Regions from separate parts of the Asanoa sp. NPDC049573 genome, predicted to be linked through region 2. Evidence: riboswitches for the same ligand, from Rfam matches in the RefSeq annotation. Region 2 holds a riboswitch; the other holds the start of a gene.
What was found. A riboswitch is a leader RNA that binds a small molecule or an ion and turns the genes downstream of it on or off. The one in region 2 is predicted to bind thiamine pyrophosphate.

Region 1: another riboswitch for thiamine pyrophosphate. It lies ahead of AB0J74_RS13985 (ECF transporter S component); the one in region 2 lies ahead of AB0J74_RS11685 (cytosine permease).

Annotation. Positions count from the first base shown of each region.
Region 1 covers NZ_JBFAPI010000005.1:216,283-225,679, reverse strand. Annotated here, with positions in the region: gene AB0J74_RS14015 (acyl-CoA dehydrogenase family protein) at 1-889, opposite strand, end outside; gene AB0J74_RS14010 (DUF6328 family protein) at 996-1,535, opposite strand; gene AB0J74_RS14005 (hypothetical protein) at 1,629-1,769, opposite strand; gene AB0J74_RS14000 (hypothetical protein) at 1,903-2,271, shown strand; gene AB0J74_RS13995 (AAC(3) family N-acetyltransferase) at 2,268-3,083, opposite strand; gene AB0J74_RS13990 (alpha/beta hydrolase) at 3,080-3,904, opposite strand; TPP riboswitch at 3,954-4,058, shown strand; gene AB0J74_RS13985 (ECF transporter S component) at 4,128-4,709, shown strand; gene AB0J74_RS13980 (ABC transporter ATP-binding protein) at 4,714-6,117, shown strand; gene AB0J74_RS13975 (energy-coupling factor transporter transmembrane component T) at 6,114-6,914, shown strand; gene AB0J74_RS13970 (N-acetyltransferase) at 6,952-7,572, shown strand; gene AB0J74_RS13965 (hypothetical protein) at 7,594-7,767, opposite strand; gene AB0J74_RS13960 (isoprenyl transferase) at 7,947-8,762, opposite strand; gene recO (DNA repair protein RecO) at 8,759-9,397, opposite strand, start outside.
Region 2 covers NZ_JBFAPI010000004.1:341,006-350,402, reverse strand. Annotated here, with positions in the region: gene thiE (thiamine phosphate synthase) at 1-580, opposite strand, end outside; gene AB0J74_RS11685 (cytosine permease) at 577-1,893, opposite strand; TPP riboswitch at 1,885-1,996, opposite strand; gene AB0J74_RS11680 (hypothetical protein) at 2,100-2,972, shown strand; gene AB0J74_RS11675 (hypothetical protein) at 2,885-3,349, shown strand; gene AB0J74_RS11670 (MSMEG_6728 family protein) at 3,298-3,783, opposite strand; gene AB0J74_RS11665 (glycoside hydrolase family 15 protein) at 3,786-5,591, opposite strand; partial or broken gene AB0J74_RS11660 (glycoside hydrolase family 5 protein) at 5,603-6,574, opposite strand; gene AB0J74_RS11655 (MFS transporter) at 6,741-8,183, shown strand; gene AB0J74_RS11650 (DUF1275 family protein) at 8,449-9,093, shown strand; gene AB0J74_RS11645 (ThuA domain-containing protein) at 9,177-9,397, shown strand, end outside.

The sequences.
Region 1 (9,397 bases), on a different contig from region 2:
CGGGCAGCGACAACCGGCCGGTGTTGAGGGTGGTCAGCGCGATCTTCAGGCCGCGACCCTCACCGCCGATGATCTGATCCGCGGGTACGAACACGTCGTGGAAGCGGGTGAGGCTGTTCTCCAGCCCCTTGAGGCCCAGGAAGTCGTTGCGCCGCTCGATCGTGATGCCGGGCGAGTCGCCCTCGACGACGAAGGCCGTGATGCCGCCGCGCCGCCCCTCCGACTTGGGCACCCGGGCCATCACCACGAGCAGGGTCGCGACCGTGCCGTTGGTGGCCCAGAGCTTGACACCGTTGAGGCGGTAGCCGCCCTCGACCGGCTCGGCGATCGTGCCGAGGCGGGCCGGGTCGGAGCCGACGTCGGGCTCGGTGAGCAGGAACGCGGACACCTCGCCGCCGGCGAGCCGGGGCAGGTAGCGGCGCTTCTGCTCGGCGGTGCCGAACAGCTTGAGCGGCTGGGGCACGCCGATCGACTGGTGCGCGGAGAGCAGCGCGCCGATCGCCGGGCTGACCGAGCCGACCAGCATCAGGCTGCGGGCGTAGTCGAGGTTGGTCAGGCCGAGGCCGCCGTATTTCTCGTCGATCTTCATGCCGAACGCGCCGAGCCGGGCGAGGTTGTGGAAGACCTCGTCGGGAATCCGGTTGTCGCGCTCGATCTGGGCGCCGTCGACCTCGTTGCGCACGTACGCGTTGAGCTTCTTGAGGAATTCCTCGCCCTTGGCGGTGCGGAGCGGGTCGGGCTGCGGCCACGGGTCGATCAGGTCGAGCCGCAACCGGCCGAGGAAGAGTTCCTTGCCGAAGCTGGGCTTGGTCCAGTCGGTTTCCCGGGACGCCTCGGCGACCTCGCGGGACTCCTGGTATGAAACCATGCCGGCTTCCTCCGGAAGCATCCCGGCGCCGTCGCCGCCTGCCTCGGGCGGCCTGTTCTGCGTCGTCGTCACGGCTTCCCCCTTTGTCCGGGCTGGGCTGTGCTGTTCCTGACGGTACCTCGCTTTGTTACTGGTCGGTAGGCTTCTCGAAGTCCTCCGGGTGCTCCCGGCGCCGGGTGATCTCGGCTTCGGTCGCGTCCGGTTCCCCCCAGTCTCGCCGTGACCAGGGCAGCGCCGCCCAGAAAGTGATGAAGAAGAGGGCCGCGATGCCGCTGACAATGATCGCGACCGTGCGCGACAGGATGAAGTCGGTGATCAGCAGCACCGCACTGACCATCGAGATCAGCAGGAAGGCCAGCCCGCCGGTGGCCATCCGATGACCGAACCGGACGAGTTCCGGCTTGCGGCCCTGGCGGAACAGCGCCCGGTGGAACGCGACCGGCGCGATGATCATCGCGGTGGCGGCCGCCGCGGACAGCAGCGAGACCATGTAGACGTCGCGCTGGAACTCGGTCGTCCGCGGGAAGCCGTTGCTGAAGGGCAGCGTGAGCAGGAACGCGAAGAGGATCTGGACGCCCGTCTGCGCGACCCGCAACTCCTGAAGGAGATCGGCGAAGTTGCGGTCCCACCGCTCCTTCGGCGTCTCCGGTTGCGGCTCGTCGGCCATGCGGGCTCCTTCGCGTAGCTCTCATCGTGGACGGTCAGCACACCGGTCCGCGGTCATTTCCCGCATGCGCGACCGGCGAAACGCGAGATCCGATCAGCTCAGCCGGGCGACGACCTTGCGCAACTGCTCGGCGTAGCGCTCGCGGAACTCCGGCGAGTCCGGCAGCAGCATCAGGAACGGTGAATCCAGGTCGGCCGCCGTCGCGACCGACGAGGGCGGCTTCGGCTTCCTCACCGACCGCTGCACCGACCTGCTCGGCTTCACCGGCGCCGAGATCAACGACCCCACCGCGGCGCCGCCGGACCGGCACTACGGCGTCTGCCGGATCCTGCTTCGCCAGTTCCTGCTCGACGGGCTCGACGACGTGGTGCACCTGGGCAGGACCTTCATCGGGTACGACCTGTCCGGCGACCGGGTTTCGGCCCGGTTCGCCGACGGCAGCACCGCGGTCGCCGACGTGACCCTGCGCCGCGAGCTGAGCGCGGCCGGGTCGGCCGAGGTCGTCGCGGCGATCTCCCGCTACGAGCGCGAGATGCTCCGCTACGGCTTCGCCGCGGTGCGGAAGTCGTTGCGCAATGCCGAGCAGGCCGCGCACTCGACCGCGCCGGGCCGGGCCGCGTTCCGCACCGTCCTGCGGCTGACCGCGGCGATTCCGCCCCTGCGCCGGAACATGGCGCGCGATCTCGGCAACCAGGCCGTGCACGCTCCCTTCGCGCCGCGACGCGACGGGGGCTAGGCGCGGTTGTCGGTCATCCAGCGTTCGGCGAAGTCGACCGCCGCGCGCTGCGACATCAGCCGGGACAGCGCGCCGCCGACCCGGCCGGTGCGGGTCGTGCCGAGCGCGTCGAAGTCGGCGCCGAGCAACTCGAAATCGCCCTCGTCGAGGTCGATGTCGTCCCACCAGACCCACTCGCGGCCGCCGTCGGCGCTCTGCACCGCCGCGCCCAGCCGGGCCGGCGGTGGCGCCGGCCGGCGGTATTCGGCCAGGTGCAGCGAGGTGTTGGAGTCGTGGCCGACCCCGAGCAGAAGCACGTCGCCGTCGAGGCCATAGATCTTGCCGAGCGGCGAGTCCGGGCCGAGCATCGCGGCCCGCGGCTGGCCGTAGACGACCTCCTGCGCCAGCCGGCCCAGGGCGGCGAACGAGACCTGCGGGTGGTCACTGCGCTGCGCGCCCGGCCAGGTGCGGACCACCTCGGCGATCGCGCCCATCCAACGGCTCGGCGTCACCGCCGGGTCGAAGCCGGGCATGTTCTCCTGGATCACCGGCCACCAACTCTGCGGTACGGGCGGGTTCTGCCACTGCGCCGGGTCGGAGTTGTCGGGCGTATGGGTGGGCACCACCAGCGTGCCGTCCGGGCCCAGCGCGTCGCGCAGCGCGAGCACGACCGCGTGCGGCCCACCGGCCACGAAACCGACCGGCTTGAGCGAGGCGTGCACCAGCAGCGTCGAGCCGGGCCGCACGCCGAGCGCGGACAGGTCGGCGGCGAGCGACTCGCGGGTGTGCGGCGTGCGCTCGCCGGCCGCGGCCGGGTGGTTGCTGTTGCTCACGATGCGTCCGCGATGCGTTTCAGGATGGCCTGGGCGAGAACCTCCGGCTGCGCGTCGGTGACCCAGTGGTCGACGCCCGGCAGCGGCAGGAAGCGGTAGTCGCCGGTCACGTGGTCGCCGGCCGCGAAGGCGGTGGCCGGCGCGACCGCCGTGTCGCGGTCGCCCCAGACAAACGTCGTCGGCCGCTCGACCGGACCGACCTTGACCAGGTCTTCGATCACCAGGGCGCGATACCAGTTGAGCGTGGCGGTCAGCGCGCCCGGCTCCAGCAGCGCGGCGGCGTAGACCTCGAGCCGGCCACCGACGCCGTCGAGCACCTTGCGCAACCCGGCGCCGCCGTCGCGGGACAGCACGTGCTCGGCCTTGCCGGCCATCCGGAACAGGTCGACGTAGGAGGAGCGGCGCTGCTGCTCGGGATCGGTCAGCAGGGCCTGGCCGAACGCGGCCGGGTGCGGCACGGAGACGGCGGTCAGCGAGCGGACCCGCTCCGGGTGTTCGGCGGCCAACTGCCAGGCGACCAGCGACCCGAAGTCGTGGCCGACCAGGTCGGCGCGGCCGCCGGCCAACTCGTCGACGAACGCGGCCGCGTCGGCGACGCACTCGGCCATCCGGTAGGCGTCGACCCCGCTGGGTCGCGCATCCGGCGTGTAGCCGCGCTGGTCGACCGCGAACGTCCGCAGCCCGGCGGCGTTGAGGTAGGGCGTCACGTCGTCCCAGCTGTGCCGGTTGACCGGGAACCCGTGCAACAGGATCACCGGCGCGCCGCCCGGCGGACCACCCTCGGTGACCTCGAACCTCAGCCCCCGCGTCTCGATCCGCATGCGCGCGAGCGTACCGCCGTAACCCGGTGTTAGCCTGGTGGAACAACTTCACATCCGACAGGGGAGCGCGCAGCGCTGAGAGTGCGGTATCTTCCGCAGACCCTCGAACCTGATCTGGGTAATGCCAGCGCAGGGAGTTCGGTCTTCTCCAGCCGCGCCATGTCCGTTCCATCGGGCATGGCGTGCGTCTTCTCCTGGTTCACCGAACTGGGAGGGCTACACCATGACCAACACCGTCAATCGATGGCGGACCGTCGACATCGTCGTCGGCGCCGTCCTGGGCGTCGCGTTCGGCGTCGTCTTCTGGGCCTGGGGCCTGCTCTACAACGGACCGGCCGACGCGATCCCGCTGCCCGCGCGCACCCTGCTCTACGGCATCTGGCTGCTGCCGGCCGTGCTGGGCGCGCTGGTCATCCGCAAGCCCGGCGCCGCGCTGTTCACCGAGACGGTCGCCGCGCTGGTCTCGGTCGCCCTGGGCACCGTCTGGGGCTGGATGATCGTGCTGCAGGGCCCGTTGGAGGGCCTCGGCGCGGAACTCGTCTTCGCGCTGTTCGCCTACCGCGTCTACAAGCTGCCGGTGGCCATGCTCGCCGGCGCGGCCGCCGGCCTGGTGGCGGCCGTCTACGACGTCGTCTACTACTACCCGGGCATGGCGTGGGGCAGCTTCCAACTCCCCTACCTGGCGATCACCACGGCCAGTTCGGCGGTCGTGGCCGGGGTCGGCGGGTGGCTGTTGACCCGGGCCCTGGTCAACACCGGAGCCCTGGACCGGTTCCCGGCCGGCCGGGAACGCGCGGCGGTCTGAGCCGTTGAGCGCCGTCGAACTGCACGGCTTCGGTTGGCGGCACGCCGGCCGCAAGGCGTGGGCGGTGCGCGGGGTGGACCTGCGCATCGAGCGTGGCGAGCGGGTGCTGCTGCTCGGTCCCTCCGGGGCCGGCAAGAGCACCCTGCTGGCCGCGCTGGCCGGCCTGCTCGCCGACGACTCCGGCGAGCGGGAGGGCACCGCCGAGATCGACGGCCTCGACACCCGCAAGGCCCGCGAACGGGTCGGCATCGTCTTCCAGGACCCGGCCACGCAACTGGTGATGTCGCGGGTCGGTGACGACGTCGCGTTCGGGCTGGAGAACCGGGCCGTCCCGGCATCGGAGATCTGGCCGAGGGTGGGCGAGGCGCTCGACGCCGTCGGCTTCGGGCACCCGCTCGACCGGCCCACCCGGGCGCTGTCCGGCGGCGAGCAACAGCGGCTGGCCCTGGCCGGCGTCCTCGCGCTGCGCCCCGACCTGCTGCTCCTCGACGAGCCGACGGCCAACCTGGACCCGGTCGGCGCCGACCTGGTGCGGGCGTCGCTGCGCACGGCGGTGTCCCGGGACACCACGGTGATCATGGTCGAGCACCGGCTGGAGCCGGTCATCCCGTTCGTCGACCGGGTCGTCGTGCTGGCGCCCGGCGGCGGCGTGACCGCGTCCGGTTCGCCGGCCGAGGTGTTCGGCACGCACGGCGCCGCCCTGGCCGCCGACGGGATCTGGGTGCCCGGCCGGCCACTGCCGCCACCCCGGCGGGCGGCCGCCTCCCCCGGCGAGGTGCTGGTCACCGCCGACCGGCTGGCGCTGCCGCCGCGACTGGCACAGACCGACCTGTCGGTACGCACCGGCGAGGCGCTCGCCGTGGTCGGGCCCAACGGGGTGGGCAAGTCGACCCTGGCCCTGCTGCTCGGCGGCCTGCTGAAGCCGGCGTCGGGGCGGGTGGTCGCGTCGTCGCTGCTGGCCGGCGCCGACGCGGCCCGGCCGCCACACCGCTGGCGGGCCGCCGACCTGACCGCCCGGATCGGCTCGGTGTTCCAGGACCCGGAGCACCAGTTCGTCGCCTCGACCGTGCGCGACGAGTTGGCGGTCGGCCCGCGCAAGCTGGGCCGCCCGCTCGCGGTGGTCGACGAGTTGCTGGAGCGGCTGCGGCTCGAACACCTGGCGCGGGCCAACCCGTACACCCTCAGTGGTGGTGAGGCCCGACGCCTGAGCGTCGCGACGGCGTTGGCGTCCGCGCCGCGGCTGTTGCTGCTCGACGAGCCGACGTTCGGGCAGGACCGGCGCACCTGGATCGAGTTGGTCGCGCTGCTGGCCGACCTGCGCGACGAGGGGCACGGGGTGCTCGCGGTGACCCACGACGCGGCGTTCGTCGACGCGCTCGCCGACCGGCGGCTGGAGCTGACCCGATGACGCTCACCGCGGTGATGGTCCGCTCCTCGGCGCCGCTGGCCCGGCGCAACCCGGTCGCGAAGCTGATCGCGGCCACCGTGTTCGCGGTCGGCGTGCTGACCACGCTCGACCCGTTGACGCCGGCGCTGGCGATCGCGGCCGAGCTGATCCTGCTGCCGTTCTTCGGCGTGCGCTACGGCACCCTGCTGCGCCGCGGCTGGCCGCTGCTGGTGTCCGTGTTCGGCATCGTGCTGACCACCATCCTGTTCGGCGCCAGTCGGGGCGGCGAGTCGGTGTTCGCGGTCGGCCCGCTCGACGTGACCACCGGCGTGCTGACCGTCGCGCTCGGGCTGGCGTTGCGACTGGTCGCGCTCGCCCTGCCCGGCATCATGGTGTTCAGCACCACCGACCCGACCGACCTGGCCGACGCGCTGGTGCAGAACGCCCGGGCGCCGGCGCGGTTCGCGATCGGCACGCTGGCCGCGTTCCGGCTCATCCCGCTGCTCGGTGAGGAGTGGCAGGCGCTGCGGATGGCCCGCCGGGCGCGCGGCGTCGACGCCGGCGGCAACCCGGTTCTGGCCGCCCGGCTGTTCGCGTCGACCGTGTTCGCGCTGCTGGTCGGCGCGATCCGGCGGGGCACCCGGCTGGCGTTGGCGATGGACGCGCGGGGCTTCGACAGCGGCCTTCCGCGTACGCATGCCCGCGCGCAACGCTTCACCCGCGCCGACACGCTCTTCGTGGCCGGTGCGGCCCTGCTCACCGTTGCGATCCTCACCGTGAGCATCACCACCGATACGTTCCGGCCCGTTCTGGGCTAGTGTCTCGCTCCAACGCGTGCGAAACGAGGCGGTGGCGATGAGCGTACGACTGGCCGAAGTGACCGATCCGGCGGAGATCGAGGCGCTGGTGCCGCACGTCTGGCGGATCTTCCAGATGGTGTCCACCGGCGCGGCGTTGGGCTGGGCGGTGCCACCCAGCCAGGCCGAGGTGCGCGAGTTGCTGACCACCGTGGTCGAGGGAGCCGCGGTGTCCGAGGCGGCGCTGCTGGTCGCCTACGCGTCGGGCGAGGATGTCGTCGGGCCGGCCGGCATCGACAGCGCCCCGATGCCGCTGGCCGACGGCAGCGTGCTCGCCGGTCTCGGCTACTGGCGGCGTTATGCCCGGCAGACCCACCGGCCGCACGCCGACCTGGAGCGGGTCGCGGTGCCGGCCGGCTACCAGGGGCGCGGCATCGGGCGGGCGATCACCGAAGGGCTGGTGGCCAGTGCCCGCAAGGCCGGCATCGAGGTGTTGACGCTCGACGCCCGCGGTGACAACGAGCGGGCCCTCGCGCTCTATCGCACGCTGGGTTTCAACGAGTACGGCCGGCTGATCGACTTCGTCGCGGTCGGGCATCTGCGTTATGACAAGGTGCTCTACGCGCTCGACCTGCGCCGGCCGTGGCCGCGGCTGGAAGGCGGAAGAGGCCCGCGCTAGGCGGGCCTCTTCCACTGTGGACTAGGCGCGACGGAAGGCGTAGTTCTTCGGCTGCGCCGCCGGCTTGCTGCGACCGCCCTTTGTGGACGATCGGCCGAGCTCGCGGTCCGGCTGGCCGGCCGCCTTGGCGCGCGCCCGCCGGGCCGCGCGGTTGCCGGCCTCGGGAGTCTCAGATGGTTGGTTGGCTGCAGGCATGCGAAGACCTCCGAAAGCAGAGGGAGAACAGACGGATGCCCGGTGGCGTAACGATTATTTCGACAATGACGCCCCGGGCGCTCGAAGACCGCCGTCAACGGCGGACCGGCACACAGAATCCCTGGGGTCATCAGTAACGCATGCGAAGACGATACCTCGGCGCCGCACGCGTGGCTAGGTCATTCCGGCGGCGGCGGCGCTACCGGGTTGGGGATCGCACCACCGAAGCGCCGGTCGCGCTGGGCGAACAGCTCGCAGGCATACCAGAGGTGGCGCCGGTCGAAGTCGGGCCAGAGGGTGTCGAGGAAGACCAGTTCCGCGTACGCCGACTGCCAGAGCATGAAGTTGGACGTGCGCTGCTCCCCCGACGGGCGCAGGAACATGTCCACCTCGGGCACTTCCGGGTGGTAGAGATAGCGCTGGATGGTCTTCTCGGTGACCTTGGCCGGGTCGATCTTCCCCGCCGCCGCGTCCCGGGCGATCGCGGCCGCCGCGTCGGCGATCTCCGCCTGGCCGCCGTAGTTGACGCAGAACTGCAGGGTCAGCTTGGTGTTGTCCTTCGACATCTCCTCGGCGGTCTGCAGTTCGGAGATCACGCTCTTCCACAGCCGACCGGCCCGGCCCGACCAGACCACCCGCACGCCGAGGTCGACGAGTTGGTCGCGGCGGCGCCGGATGACGTCGCGGTTGAAGCCCATCAGGAAGCGGACCTCTTCCGGCGAACGCCGCCAGTTCTCGGTCGAGAACGCGTACGCCGTCAGGTAGGGCAGCCCGATCTCGATCGCGCCCTCGATGGTGTCGAACAGCGAGTGTTCGCCCCGCTCGTGGCCCGCCGTGCGGGCCAGCCCGCGCTCCTTGGCCCAGCGGCCGTTGCCGTCCATCACGATCGCGACGTGCTTGGGCAGGCTCCCCGCCGGCAACTCGGGCGGGCGGGCCCCCGAGACGTGCGGCGTCGGCGGCCGCACCGCGCGGCGCGCGGCCCGTGACCTGATCATTTCTGTTCCCCCGTTGTGCGATCGACCAGCGGCAGCGAGCGTAACCCGCGTTCGAGGTGCCACTGCAGGTGTGCCGCGACCAGCCCGCTGCACTCGCGGCGCGGCCCGACCTCGGCCGTGTCGGCGACGTGCCAGTTGCCGGACGCGAGAGCGACCATCAAATGCAGCGTGTCGGGCGCCGGGTGGGCCGCGCCGGGTGGCCGGCAATCCGGACAAACAGCCCCGCCGGCGGGCACCGAGAACGCCTTGTGCAGCCCCGCGGTGCCACAGACCGCGCATTCGGTCAGCGCCGGCGCCCAGCCCGCGATCCCCATCCCGCGCAGCAGGTAGGCGTCGAGGACCAAGGTGCCGGCGTGCTCGCGCAGGGCCAGCGCCCGGAAGGCGCCGAGTGTGAGAAGAAACAACCGCAGCGACGGCTCGTGCTCGACCGGGGTCAGCCGCTCCGCGGTCTCGGAGATCGCGCTGGCCGCCGTGTAGCGGGGGTAGTCGTCGAGGAACCGCTTCCCGTAGAGCTCGATCGCCTCGACCTGGCTGACCGAGTGCAGCCCGCCACCGGCCCCGCTGGGGTCGCCGGCGATCTGCAGGTCGACGTGACCGAACGGCTCCAGCCGCGCCCCGAACCGCGAGGTGGTCCG
Region 2 (9,397 bases):
TGGCCGCGACCGGGTCGGCCGCGCCGGATACCGCCGACACGACGGCGACCCCGTGCGCCCCCGCGGCGCGCAGCGCCGGCACCCGGGCCGCGGTCACCCCGCCGATCGCGATCACCGGCACCGCCACCGCGGCGGCGACGGCCGCGACACCCTCGGGCCCGATCGGGTCCGGCAGCCCGTCTTTGGTCGCGGTCGCGAAGGCCGGGCCGACACCCAGGTAGTCGGCGCCCGCGGCGACCAGCGCGGCCGCCCGGTCCGGGTCGCGGGCGGTGCCGCCGACCAGGTGGGCCGGGCCGGCGATCCGGCGGACCACCTCGACCGGTAGGTCGTCGGCACCGACGTGGGTGCCGTCGGCCCGGGCGGCCAGGGCCAGGTCGACCCGGTCGTTGACGACGCAGCGCGCGCCGGCCGCCCGGCAGAGCCCGACCACCTCGCGGGCGAACGCCAGCCGGGCCCGGTCGCTGCCGGTCTTGGTGCGGACCTGGACGACGGGCGCGCCCGCGTTCAGGGCGGCCCGTACGGCGTCCAGCGCCGGCCGGCCGCCGGCCGCGTCGGTGACCACGTGCAGCCGCCCGATCATCGCGCGCCACGCTTCGTGTGGCCCGGCAGCAGCATCAGCGCGGTCAGCAGCGCGGCGACCGCGAGGCTGACCAGCGAGGCCGAAAATCCGTTGGCCGGGTCGATGCCTAGGTCCTGTTGCCGCGCCAGCCACCACTGCGTCCACTGTCGACCGGCGTCCGGGAAGGAGGTCGGCAGGGTGAGCTGGTAGGCGATGAACCCGGCGGCCCAGGGCAGCAGCAGCCACGGCCGCGCGGGTGCGGTCGCGGAGACATTCCAGCCGCCGCGGGGCAGAACGAAGTAGGCGATCGCGAAGACGCCCACCAGCGGCACGAAGACGGCGCCGATCAGGAACAGGAACGGCTCGTAGGAGACGATGTCGACGACGAGCGCGAGCAGGGTGGCCACCGCGCCGACGGCGACCACGAGCACCCGACGGTCGATGCGTTCGACGATGTTGCGGGCCGAGACGGCAGTCGAATAGACGTTGGCGAACGCCTCGTCGACCTCGACCACGACCAGCACGGCCAGCGCGACCGCGCCCAGCGGCACGGCCAGCAGCGCGCCGACCACGTCGAGCCCGCCGGCGCCGTACGCGGACAGCGCCAGCACGCCGAGCACGAAGCAGGCCACGGTCGCGGTGCCGTAGCCCAGCGCCGTGCCGGCGAAGGCGGCCCGGCCGCCGCGGGTGTAGCGGGTGTAGTCGGCCACCATCGGGAACCAGGAGACCGGCATGGCGATCACCACGTCGACCGCGGTCCAGAACGAGCCGCCCGGCCCGGTCAGCGGCTGGGGGTGGGCGCGCAGCACCTCGACGAAGAGGTAGGCCCCGGCGATCAGCGAGGCCCAGACCGCGTAGCGCGCGAGCAGCCGGACGGCGCCGAGGGGCCGCAGTGCCATCAGCGTGGCGGCGACGCCGGCGACCAGCACGAACGGCCACTTGGGGGTGTGCAGCACCTGCGCCGCGGCGGACGCGATGATGAAGATCTCGAAGGTCGCCCAGCCCACGCACTGCGCCACGTTGAGCACGGTGGGCAGGTAGGAGAGCCGGCGGCCGAGCAGGCCGCGCAGCAGCACCATGGTCGGCGCGCCTTCGCGGGCACCGGCGGCGGCGCCGAGGCCCAGCAGGGCCGAGCCGATCGCGGCGCCGACCACGATGGCCAGCACGGTGACCCAGAGCGGGCGGCCCGGCAGCACCGCGAAGGTGGCCGCGACCGGGAGGAGCAGGCTGACGCCGAGGCTGCCGAACAGCCCGGCGGTGTCGCGGAAGCCGAGGGTCCGGCCCGCGTCGGCTGCGGCCGGCGCGGCGACGTCGACGGCGGTTGACGAAGACATAGGTGAGGCTCCCTACGCCGGCATTACCCGGACAGGTTCCGACGGTCGGCGGCGCGTCAGCCGCCCTCTCAGCCCGGTGCTCCGAGCTCCCGTTGTGACTTCCGGCAGGTTACGACAAACCAGCCGGGCGCGCCATGGTTGCCGACATCACGGCGCCCCGGCGTGTTCACCCGCCGTGACCGCGCGGGGCTACGTAGCGTGAGGCAATGGCGACGAACACGGCGTTCTCGAAGGGCTTCTTCCGTGACAAGGGCCTGGACTACCAGGCCCGCGGGATCCTCGGGCGGGCCGTGCACGGCGGGAGCGACGCCGGCGAGGTCCTGGCCACCATCGAGCGGATCTCCGACGCAGACAGTTGGCGGTCGGCCTGGTCGGCGACCGCCACCCGGGTCGCCGGCCTGGCCGAGCGCTCGCGGGAGCAGGGCGACCGGCGGGGCGCCGGGTCGGCCTTCCTCCGTGCGGCCAACTACTGGGCCTGCGTGGTCGAGTCGCTGTCCGAACTGGACGACGAGCCGGCGCTGCTGCTGGCCTTCCGGGCCCACCGCACCGCCTGGGAGGGGTTCGTCGATGCCTCGGACGGCGCGCACGTCCGCCTCGAGGTCCCCTACGAGGGCGGCTCCCTGCCGGGCTTCCTGCTGCGGCCCGACGCCTCCGGCGCCCGCCGGCCGACCCTGGTGGTCACCAACGGCAGCGACGGCTCGATCAGCGGCCTGTGGAGCGCTGCGGCCGCGGGCGCGGTGGCCCGCGGCTGGAACGCGTTCGTCTACGACGGTCCCGGCCAGCAGTCGATGCTCTTCGAGCGCAAGACCTCGTTCCGCCCCGACTGGGAAGCCGTGCTGACCCCGGTGCTCGACGCCCTGGTCGGCCGGGCCGACGTCGCCCGGACCGGCTCACCGGCTACGGCATCAGCCAGGGCGGCTACTGGCTGCCCCGGGCGCTGGCCTTCGAGCACCGCCTGGTGGCCGCGGTGGCGGACCCCGGCGTGGTGGACGTGTCGACCACGTGGACCGGACCGCTCGGCAAGAGCATGCGCGGCCTGCTCGACAAGGGCGACCGGGCGGCGTTCGACCGCGACGTGAAGTTCGCGACGGTGGTGCCGAAGCTGCGCCGCACCCTCACCTTCCGGTCGCGTCCCTACCGGTCCGCGGGGGACTGGTTCGACCTGTTCAACGAGGTACGCGAGTACCGCCTCACCGACGACCTCGCAGCCCGGATCAGCACGCCCATCCTGGTCACCGACCCGGAGGGCGAGCAGTTCTGGCCGGGCCAGTCCAGACAGCTCGCCGACCTGCTGGGCGACCGCGCGCACCGGGTCGAGTTCACCGCGGAGGAAGGGGCCAACCTGCACTGCCAGCCGCTGGGCCGGGCGCTAACCGACGAGCGGATGTTCGCCTGGCTCGACGCTCAGCTCGCCGGCACGCAGCCGTTGGGCCGGTCCGACGGCGGCCAGACGTAGGGCAGGTCCGGCGGCACGTCGCCGAAGATCGGGCCGTAGAGCGCGGCGTCCTTGCGGATCAGCGCCGACTGGTGCGACCGGTGGAACGCCTCGTCGCCCAGCCACGGCGGCAGGTCGCCGGCCTCGCGGAGATCGGCCACGTCGCGCACCGCGGTGATGCCGCAGGCGGCCGCCAGGTCGGCGGACAGCGTCGCGGCGGTGGTGTCGTTGCGGCCGGTCGCGGTCCACACTCCGGCGACGATCAGGCCGTAGCGGACCAGCGCCTCCTCGTAGCCGGCCCACATCTTGACCGCCGGGTGGTGGCGGTAGCCGTGGCCCGCGACGGTGAGGCCGCGCAGGATCTGCACGTTCTCCACCCGCTGCTTGCCCAGCCGGGGCGGGTCGAGCACCGCGGCCGAGCGGGCGAAGTCCGGGAACGGCAGGAAGGTCTGCACGGTCAGCCGAGCGCGCGGTCGACGTTGAAGGCCGCGCTGATCAGCGCCAGGTGGGTGAACGCCTGCGGGAAGTTGCCGAGCTGCTCGCCGGTCGGGCCGAGTTGCTCCGCGTACAGGCCGAGGTGGTTGGCGTAAGTGATCATCTTTTCGAACGCGAGCCGCGCCTCGTCGACGCGGCCGGCGCGGGACAGCGCCTCGACGTACCAGAAGGTGCAGATCGACATCGTGCCCTCTTCGCCCTCCAGGCCGTCCGGGCTCAGATGCGGATCGTAGCGGTAGACCAGCGAGTCGGAGACCAGTGTGTCGCCGAGCAGATCGAGCGTGCTCAGCCAGCGCGGGTCCGACGGCGCGATGAACTTCGACAGCGGCATCATCAGCACCGACGCGTCGAGCACGTGTCCGTCGCGATGCTGCACGAACGCGCGCAGGTCGGGGTCCCAGAACCGGTCCATGATCTGGTGGTAGATCGCGTCCCGGGCCTGGCCCCAGCGGACCAGGTCGGCCGGCAGGCCGCGCTGGTGCGCGACCCGGATCGCCCGCTCGATGGCGACCCAGCACATCAGCCGAGAGTAGAGGAAGTTGCGCCGCCCGCCGCGGGTCTCCCAGACGCCCTCGTCGGGCTGGTCCCAGTTCTTGCAGACCCACTCGACGAACGTGGTCACGCCCTCCCAGACACCGCTGGAGATCGGCTGGCCCCACTTGTTGTAGAGGTAGATCGAGTCGACCAGCGCGCCGTAGATGTCGAGCTGGAGCTGGTTGACCGCGTCGTTGCCGACCCGCACCGGCGCGGAACCCTCGTACCCCTCGAAATGGTCGAGGCGGCGCTCGGAGAGCGTGTCGCTGCCGTCGATCCGATACATGATCTGCAGCGGGCCCTCCGGGTCCTCGTCACTCTCCCGCACCCGCTGGGCGAGGAAGCCCATGAACGCGTCGGCCTCCTCGGTGAAGCCGAGGCGCAGCAACGAGTAGGTGCAGAACGCGGCGTCGCGCACCCAGACGTAGCGGTAGTCCCAGTTGCGGCCGCCGCCGAGGCGTTCCGGCAGGCTGGTGGTCGGCGACGCCACGATCGCGCCGGACGGTGCGTAGGTCATCAGCTTGAGGGTGAGCGCCGAGCGGTGCACCGCCTCGCGCCAGCGGCCGCGGTAGCGCGACTGCGACAGCCAGCGCCGCCAGTAGGCGACGGTGGCCGTGAACTCCTCCTCGGCCTCTTCGGCGCTGCCGGCGGCGACCGGGCTGCCGCCGTCGGTCCGCTCCAGGCAGAACACCTCGGACTCGCCCTGCTTGAGCCGGAACGAGCTGAGCACGTCGCCGTCGACCAGCTCGAACGGCGCGGTCGACTGCAGCGTCAGGCTCAGCGACGCCGACTCGAAGACGGCCCGGCCGCCCTCCTCGCGCAGCGTGTGCGGCTGCAGGCCGTAGTCGAACCGGGGTGCGATGTGTGCCCGGAACGGCAGCTCGCCGCGTACGCACCGGACCCGGCGGATCAACCGATGGTGGTCGGTCTCGGCGTTGTCGGCCGGCACCGGCATGTAGTCCTGGATCTCCGCGACGCCGTCCTCCGAGAGGAAACGGGTGATCAACACGTTGGTGTCGGGAAAGTAGAACTGCCGCGTGGTGGCCGCGACGTCGGCGGTCAGCCTGAAGCAGCCGCCCTTGTCACGATCGAGGAGAGAGGCGAACACGCTGGGTGAGTCGAACCGCGGGATGCAGCACCAGTCGATGGTGCCGTCGGTCCCGACGAGGGCCACGGTTCGCAGGTTACCGATGAGGCCGTGCTCGCCGATCGGGAGATATCGCTGCTCATCCACCTTTTCCGACGCTACGCGCCCACCAGCGCCCCCGGTACGGAACCCGCGATCCGGCCGCTGCGAATCCGGTCGCGCACCCACCCGCCGGCCGGTTTGAGGCGCGCCGCGTCGGCGTACGCCCCGGCCTTGCAGGTGCCCTTCGTGAACACCGCGCCCGAGCGCTTGTCGTCGCTCCAGTTCCAGTTGGTCCAACTGATCCGCTTGGTGGCCATGAGGTCGAGGTACTGCTGGGCGCGGGCGAAGTCGTTGCCACCGTCGCCGGTGTATTTCTGCGTGCCGAACTCGGTGACGAACATCGGCAGCTTGTCGGCCGCGCGGGACAGGGTGTCCAGATACTGGTGGCCGTGCGAGGCCGCGTAGAAGTGGAACGTGTACATCACGTTGGTCGCCCGCACCGGGTCGCGCACCACCTCGCGCTCGTCCGCGTCTTCCGACACGCCCAGCGACGACCAGGCCCGGGTGCCGACCAGCACCACCGCGTCCGGGTCCTGCGCCCGGATCACCGGGATCACGTCCTCGGCATACGTGCGGATCCGGCGCCACGAGACGCCGCTGGGCTCGTTGGCGATCTCGTAGAGGATGTTGTCGGCCGTCCGGTGCCGCATGGCGATCTCGTTGAAGAACGTACGGGCCCGGGTCAGGTTGGCCTTCGGGTCGCCCGGTTCGAGGATGTGCCAGTCGACGATGACGTACAGGCCGCGCTCGGTGGCCAGGTCGACGTAGTCGTCGACGAGTTCGGTGAACTTCCGCGGGTCGCTGGCGTAGCCGTCCTCCTGGACGTACATCGAGACCCGCAGCACATCGGCCTGCCAGTCCTTGGCCAGCACGTCCAGTGACTTGGCGTTGACGCAGTTGGCGTACCACTGGATCCCGTGTGTCGACATGCCGCGCAGTTGCACCTGCTGGCCGTAGCGGTTGCACAGGCGGATGCCGCACACGTGCAGCGCGCCGTTGGTGCTGACCGGGGTGGCCGCCTCGGGTGCGGCCGGCTCCGCCGCGGAGGGGACGGTCGCGGGTCCGATACCGACAGTCAACGCCGTGACAACGGCCAGTAGCAGGGAGTTCATGACATGAAGGTGATCACGTGTCGGCCGGAGTGATCGTTCACACCCTGGTGCTGTCACTCATCCGGGTGGATTGTGGGAAAACGTGCCTGCTGCCTCCGCCGTACACAGTGGCGTCGGGTTCCGCTCCGAACGCGGACCGGTCCTCGCCGCGGTGATGCTGTCCACCGCCCTGGTCGCCATCGATTCCACCATCATCGCGACCGCCGTACCGTCCGTGGTCGACGACATCGGCGGATTCGCCCAGTTCCCCTGGTTGTTCTCGATCTACCTGCTGGCCCAGGCGGTCACCGTGCCGGTCTACGGCAAGCTGGCCGACCTGTTCGGCCGCAAGCCGGTCATCCTGTGGGGCATCGGGGTGTTCCTGGTCGGCTCGCTGCTATGCGGGTTCGCGACCAGCATGACCCTGCTGATCGTCTTCCGCGTGGTGCAGGGGCTCGGCGCCGGCGCCATCGCACCGGCCACCATCACCATCGTCGGCGACATCTACACACTGCAGGAAAGGGCCAAGGTCCAGGGGTACGTGGCCAGCGTCTGGGGCATCTCCTCGGTCGTCGGCCCGACGCTGGGCGGGGTGTTCAGCGAGTACGTCTCGTGGCGCTGGATCTTCTTCGTCAACCTGCCGCTCTGCCTGCTCGCCGGCTGGATGATCATGCGCAGCTACCACGAGCGCCGCACGCCGGCCCGCCCGGTGATCGACTATCCGGGCGCGGTGCTGCTGACCGCCGGCCTCACGCTGGTCATCCTCGGCGTGCTCGAAGGCGGCCAGTCGTGGGCCTGGGACTCGCCGACCAGCGTCGCGATCCTGGGCGGCGGCGCGCTGCTGCTCGGCGCGTTCCTGCTGGTCGAGCGCCGCACCAGTGAGCCGGTGCTGCCGCTGTGGGTGTTCCGCCGCCGGCTGCTGCTGGCCAGCGGGACGGTATCCGCCGGCGCGGGCGCGGTGCTGCTCGGCCTCAGCTCCTACGTGCCGACGTACGCCCAGGTGGTGATCGGTGTCGGCCCGCTGGTCGCCGGGCTCGCCCTGGCCGCGCTGACGCTGGGCTGGCCGATCGCCGCCTCCCAGTCGGGCCGGTTCTACCTGCGGTTCGGGTTCCGGGCCTGCGCGATGACCGGTTCGTCGATCATCCTGCTCGGCTGCGCGCTGCTGCTCCTGTTCGACGGTGGCACCAGCGTCTGGCAGGTCGGCGCGACGTGCCTGGTGATCGGTTTCGGGATGGGCCTCACGGTCAGCCCGACGCTGATCGCCTCCCAGTCGAGCGTCGGCTGGAAGGAGCGGGGGGTGGTCACCGGCAACAACATGTTCCTGCGCTCGATGGGCAGCGCGCTGGGCACCGCGATCTTCGGCGCGGTCGCCAACGCCACCCTCCAGGGCAGCGACGCCGACCCCGCGCGGTTGGTCCCGGCCGTGCATCACGTGTTCATCGGCGTGCTGATCGTGGCGGTCGTCATCGCGATCGCCGCGTTCCTGCTGCCCCGTCAGGCCGCCCCGGCCGCGCAGGAGGTCCCCGCGGTCGCCGAAACGGCGTAAAACTCCGGCCGGAATTTCGGTTATCCGCGGCGCGCGTCGCGATAGCCGCCGGAATGATCTGTAAAGCCTGGTTACGTTCGACTTAAGGTTCGCCTGTCGGCGATCACCGGTACCTACAGTTCGGGCTGCCCACGCGCCCGCTGGCGGCCGTCGGGGTGCTCGTCGCCACGGCCCGCGCCGTCCCGCCGGCCGTGGCGGCGGGCTCCACCCTGGTTGGTTTGTCGTTTTTACCCCTTAATCCCAATTCGTGGGTACGGTGGGGCCTGTGGTGCTGGCGAGGTTGGCCCGGCGCGGCGGGCGCCGGGTCACCTCGCTCAGTCTTGCCGCCTGCGCCGGCGCGGTCGACCTGCTCGCCATCGCCGGCCTGGGTGGCGCGTTCGCCAGCATCATCACCGGCAACCTGGTCACCGCCGGCAACGGCATCGGCAGCGCCGACGACCACGTGTTCGCGCCGGCCGCCGTCGCGATCGGCGGCTACACCGCCGGGGTGCTGACCGCCCAGGCCATCCCGCGGTTCCGCTGGCCCGGCCACCTGGTCATCGAACTCGCCCTGCTCGGCGTGCTGACCGGCGGCTGGATCGCGACCGGCAGCCGGCCCGACCGGGAGACCGCGCTGCTGCTGCTCGCCGCCGCGGGCCTGGCGATGGGCACCCAGAGCGTCGTCGCGAGTTGGCTGCACGAGTCGACCACCTACATGACCGGCACCCTCACCACCGCGCTGCACGACCTGGTGACCGGCAAGCGCGGCACCCGGGCGGTCGCCTTCGGACAGCTGGGCGCGCTGTGCGCCGGTGCCACCGTCGCCGCCGCGTTGATGCACGCCGCACGCTGGTCCGTACCCGTGCTGGCATTGTGCTTCCTGCTGGTCGCGATCATCGCCGGGGCCCTCGGAGACATCGAAGGGGATTGACGGAGAGCGCTCTATCGGCCATCGTGTGGGCACGGCGTGGTCGGCGCACGCTTCATGACCGTCCCCATGAGAAAGGTCCGATCATGTTGCGCAGAGCGCTGCTCTGCGTCGCCCTGGTGGCAGCGGCACTCGTCGGAATACCGGCGACACCCGCTCTCGCAGCCGACTTCTCCGTGCTGGTCTTCAGCAAAACGGCGGGGTTCCGGCACGACTCGATCCCGGCGGGCATCGCCGCGATCCAGCAACTGGGCGCGCAGAACAACTTCACTGTCGAGGCCACCGAAGACGCCAACCAGTTCACGAC